2 regions of the Enterobacter hormaechei subsp. xiangfangensis genome follow, and region 2 is predicted to be linked to the other one. Evidence: predicted binding sites of a transcription regulator. Region 2 holds the regulator's gene; the other holds the start of a gene.
The links. The regulator LexA, encoded in region 2, represses DNA repair genes until DNA is damaged. The targets are predictions, from matches to a motif close to TNCTGTATGTACATACAGNA.
Positions count from the first base shown of each region.

Region 1: a site for LexA is predicted at 905-924, ahead of BFV63_RS07370 (DNA translocase FtsK 4TM domain-containing protein). Genes of this name have one in related genera too.

Region 1 is NZ_CP017183.1:1,563,143-1,565,548, forward strand. It holds gene lrp (leucine-responsive transcriptional regulator Lrp) at 372-866, shown strand; gene BFV63_RS07370 (DNA translocase FtsK 4TM domain-containing protein) at 1,002-2,406, shown strand, end outside.
Region 2 is NZ_CP017183.1:314,507-316,912, forward strand. It holds gene plsB (glycerol-3-phosphate 1-O-acyltransferase PlsB) at 1-713, opposite strand, end outside; gene BFV63_RS01510 (diacylglycerol kinase) at 868-1,236, shown strand; gene lexA (transcriptional repressor LexA) at 1,345-1,953, shown strand; gene dinF (MATE family efflux transporter DinF) at 2,017-2,406, shown strand, end outside.

The DNA.
Region 1 (2,406 bases), 1.2 Mb from region 2:
GAGGATTAATACCCCTCCGTAATGAATATCCGGCATCTTGTACTAAAAATCGATGTTTTGCTTTGACAATCCCCTGCGCTTTTGCGAAAACATTCAAGGAAGAAAAAAAGACGCACGAACTGCATGCCGCATAGACATGCACGGAAATGCCATTTTTACCGGGTCAGTGAAATCTACGCATGGTGTGGACAGACGCCATACGTGATGTCTGTGACTGCTTTCGGGCAACGGTCTTCTTACCGCAGAACCCGAATCCACATCGCGTCTAATACATAACCAGGCGATGTGATGAATAACGGGTACAGGCTCTGAACAGTGATGTGCACAGGGTCCAGGCAGGAGTAGGGAAGGAATACAGAGAGACAATAATAATGGTAGATAGCAAGAAGCGCCCTGGCAAAGATCTCGACCGTATCGATCGTAACATTCTTAATGAATTGCAAAAGGATGGGCGTATTTCCAACGTCGAGCTTTCAAAACGTGTGGGACTTTCCCCGACGCCGTGCCTTGAGCGTGTGCGCCGACTGGAAAGACAGGGTTTTATTCAGGGCTATACGGCTCTGCTGAACCCGCATTATCTGGATGCCTCACTTCTGGTATTTGTTGAGATTACTCTGAATCGTGGTGCACCAGATGTGTTTGAGCAATTTAACGCCGCTGTACAAAAACTTGAAGAAATTCAAGAGTGTCATCTGGTTTCCGGTGATTTTGACTACCTGTTAAAAACCCGTGTGCCTGATATGTCCGCCTACCGTAAGCTGCTGGGGGAAACCCTGCTGCGTCTGCCAGGCGTGAACGACACCCGTACTTATGTGGTGATGGAAGAGGTCAAACAGAGCAATCGTCTGGTTATTAAGACGCGCTAACACGGAACAGGTGCAAAATCAGTGTAGTTTGATTACACTCCTGTTAATCCATACAGCAACAGTGCCGGGGAGTCCCGGCGCTGTTGTCCGTTTTAGCACACAGGCAGGACATGCCTGATACCTGGAGAGCCTTTCTTGAGCCAGGAATACACTGAAGACAAAGAAGTCACATTATCTAAGCTAAGCAGCGGACGTCGTCTCCTTGAGGCGTTACTGATTGTTATTGCCCTTTTTGCCGTCTGGCTGATGGCTGCCTTACTCAGTTTCAACCCCTCAGATCCCAGCTGGTCGCAAACCGCATGGCATGAGCCTATCCATAATTTGGGTGGCGTTCCCGGCGCCTGGCTTGCGGACACGCTCTTCTTCATTTTCGGTGTGATGGCCTATACCCTTCCCGTCATCATTATTGGCGGATGCTGGTTTGCCTGGCGTCATCGACAGAACGACGACTACATCGATTATTTTGCCGTTTCGCTGCGCCTGATTGGCGCCCTGGCGCTGATCCTCACCTCCTGCGGACTGGCGGCGATCAATGCCGATGACATCTGGTATTTCGCCTCCGGCGGTGTGATTGGCAGCCTGTTGAGCTCCGCGCTGCAACCGATGCTTCACAGCAGCGGCGGCACGCTGGCGCTGCTCTGCATCTGGGCGGCGGGCCTGACGCTGTTTACCGGCTGGTCCTGGGTGAGCATTGCCGAAAAAATCGGCAGCTTTATTCTGACTCTGCTGACGTTTGCCAGCAATCGTACCCGTCGTGATGATACGTGGGTCGATGAAGACGAATATGAAGATGAATACGAAGAGGAAGACGAGGCACCTGTGCAGCGTCGTGAATCCCGCCGTGCCCGTATTCTGCGCGGTGCTCTGGCACGCCGCCAGCGCGTTGCTGAAAAATTCGCTAACCCGTTAGGCCGTAAAACGGATGCCGCGCTTTTCTCCGGCAAACGTATGGATGAAGACGAGCAGATTGAGTATCGCGGTGCGGCCGTCGATCCTGATGATGTGTTGTTCTCTGGTCATCGAGCTACGCCGGGTGAGTATGACGAATACGATCCGCTGTTGCATGGTCATTCCGTGACTGAACCGGTAGCCGCTGCTGCCGCCGCAACGACGGCTGCGCAGGCCCATGTTGCGCCTGTTGAAGCCGTGATGCCGTCCTCGCCTGTTCCGGCACCGGAGTCCGCGATCCAGCAACCGCAGGTGGACTGGCAGGCTGCGCCAGGCGTCCATACGCCTGAACCGACCATTGCGCCGGAGCCTGAAAGCTATATTCCTGTGCAGCAGGAACAGTGTCAGCAATCGTATCAGCCGTCTGAGCCTGCCAGCGAGCCGCAACAGCCGTATCAGGCTTATACGCCCGAACCCGCTGTGCCTGAACAGCCATATGTTGCGCCGGTGTCTGAACCCGAAGTGGTGGAGGAAGCGAAGCCATCACGTCCGCCATTGTACTATTTTGAAGAAGTGGAAGAGCGCCGTGCCCGTGAGCGCGAGCAGCTTGCCGCCTGGTATCAGCCCGTGCCCGAGCCGGTACAGGAGCCTG
Region 2 (2,406 bases):
TTCTTGCTGCGCGCTTCGTCTTCTACGGCACGGGCAATCGCTTTGGAAGCCAGCAGCTTGTTGAACAGATCCTGACGTGCCGGGAGACGTGGTCCAACGGCCGCCAGACGCTGACGTGCAAAGTGCATACGCGCAACGCGCGCCAGCTTTTGCGCAATGATTTTGTCAGTGCCGTGTTCATCCGCCATGCGGCGCAGTGAAACGGAAGGTGAGAAGCGGACAAAACTGTCGCGTCCCAGCCAGGAGACGGCGAAAAACTTCTGAATGCCGTTGAGCATACGCAGCGGCGGGTTCTCTTCCCCTTTTTCGCGCCCCGGACGACGGCCAAACATCACCGACACCGGCACCATCTGCACGTCCAGATCGGGGTTGCTGCGGTGCAGATCGAGGTAATCATGGAACAGCTTAATGGACTCTTCTTTCGGCGTGTAATAGGTGAACACGCGCGGCCCGCCATGGATGAACACGTAGCGTGGCAGCAGCGTACCGTCGACTTCCAGCGGTTCAAGTGGGTCAGGTAAATCGTGCGCCAGACATTGAGCGCGAAGCGTCAGCAGGTCTGCCTTCGAGTTATAAGGCAAAACGTACATAATAGGGCGCGACGTATCGAGCCCTAATTCCAGCGCAGGTTCTGCTGGGATAGACTTACTTTTTACCAGGACGCTTAATGGTAAATTAAGTAATTTGTAGTAAATTCGTGGCCAGCCGGACATAAACGATGTAAAGCCTCTGGTTAATAATGCAATTGCGGCGCAAGGATAACAGAAAGCGCGCAAAATTTCTGTTGTTACCCGTCATACTTCAGGTTGCAGCAAAACGCGCTGCGGCTTTAGTTACAGACGCTATTTATCATAAAAGGTTCTTTTAATGGCCAATAATACCACTGGGTTAACTCGAATCATTAAAGCTGCCGGTTATTCATGGAAAGGTTTCCGCGCTGCATGGGTTAATGAAGCCGCTTTCCGCCAGGAGGCGGTTGCTGCAATCGTTGCCGTTGTCATCGCCTGCTTCCTTGATGTTGATGCTATCACCCGCGTACTGCTCATCGGATCTGTCTTTCTGGTGATGATAGTGGAAATTCTTAATAGCGCTATTGAGGCCGTTGTTGACCGAATCGGGTCGGAATTCCATGAATTGTCTGGCCGGGCGAAAGACATGGGTTCCGCTGCCGTACTGCTGGCGATTATCACTGCGGCGATCACCTGGGTCACGCTGCTTTGGTCGCATTTCCGATGAGCCTCGAGGAATAATTAAGTCCCTGGTTTTTTGTGCAGTTTTTGGTTCCAAAATCGCCTTTGACTGTATATACTCACAGCATAACTGTATATACACCCAGGGGGCGGTATGAAAGCGTTAACGACCAGGCAGCAAGAGGTGTTTGATCTCATTCGGGATCATATCGGCCAGACGGGTATGCCACCCACGCGTGCAGAAATTGCGCAGCGTCTGGGCTTCCGTTCTCCTAATGCTGCCGAAGAGCACCTTAAAGCGCTGGCGCGTAAGGGCGTGATTGAGATTGTTTCCGGCGCCTCACGCGGTATTCGTCTGCTGGTGGAAGAAGAGAGCGGTATTCCGCTGGTGGGTCGCGTAGCGGCAGGTGAACCTCTGCTGGCGCAGCAGCACATCGAAGGGCACTATCAGGTTGATCCAGGCATGTTCAAGCCGAGCGCCGATTTCCTGCTGCGCGTTAGCGGAATGTCCATGAAAGATATCGGTATTCTGGATGGCGATCTGCTGGCGGTACACAAAACGCAGGACGTGCGTAACGGGCAAGTCGTGGTGGCGCGCATTGATGATGAAGTGACGGTTAAGCGCCTGAAGAAACAAGGCAATACCGTGCAGCTTCTGCCTGAAAACAATGAATTCTCCCCGATTGTGGTGGATCTCCGCGAGCAGAGCTTCTCTATTGAAGGACTGGCGGTCGGCGTTATCCGCAACGGTGAATGGCTGTAATCTCTTCCTGACAGGCTGTAGTTCCTCTACAGCCTGGCCTGTTTTCTGATTCCGGTAATTTCCATGGCATTGCTAACTTCTGCCGATAAGGCGTTGTGGCGTCTTGCGCTACCGATGATTTTTTCCAATATTACCGTTCCTCTGCTTGGGCTGGTGGATACGGCGGTTATCGGGCATCTCGATTCGCCGATTTATCTCGGCGGCGTCGCGATCGGCGCAACGGCGACCAGCTTTCTCTTTATGCTGCTGCTTTTTCTGCGCATGAGTACGACGGGCCTGACGGCCCAGGCGTATGGTGCAAAAGATCCCCTGCGTCTGGCGCGTGCGCTGGTTCAGCCGCTCATTCTGGCGTTCGGTGCTGGCGCGTTAATCGTTCTGTTGCGTACGCCGCTGATTGATTTTGCGCTCCATATTGTGGGCGGCAGCGATGCCGTACTGGAACAGGCCCGGCGG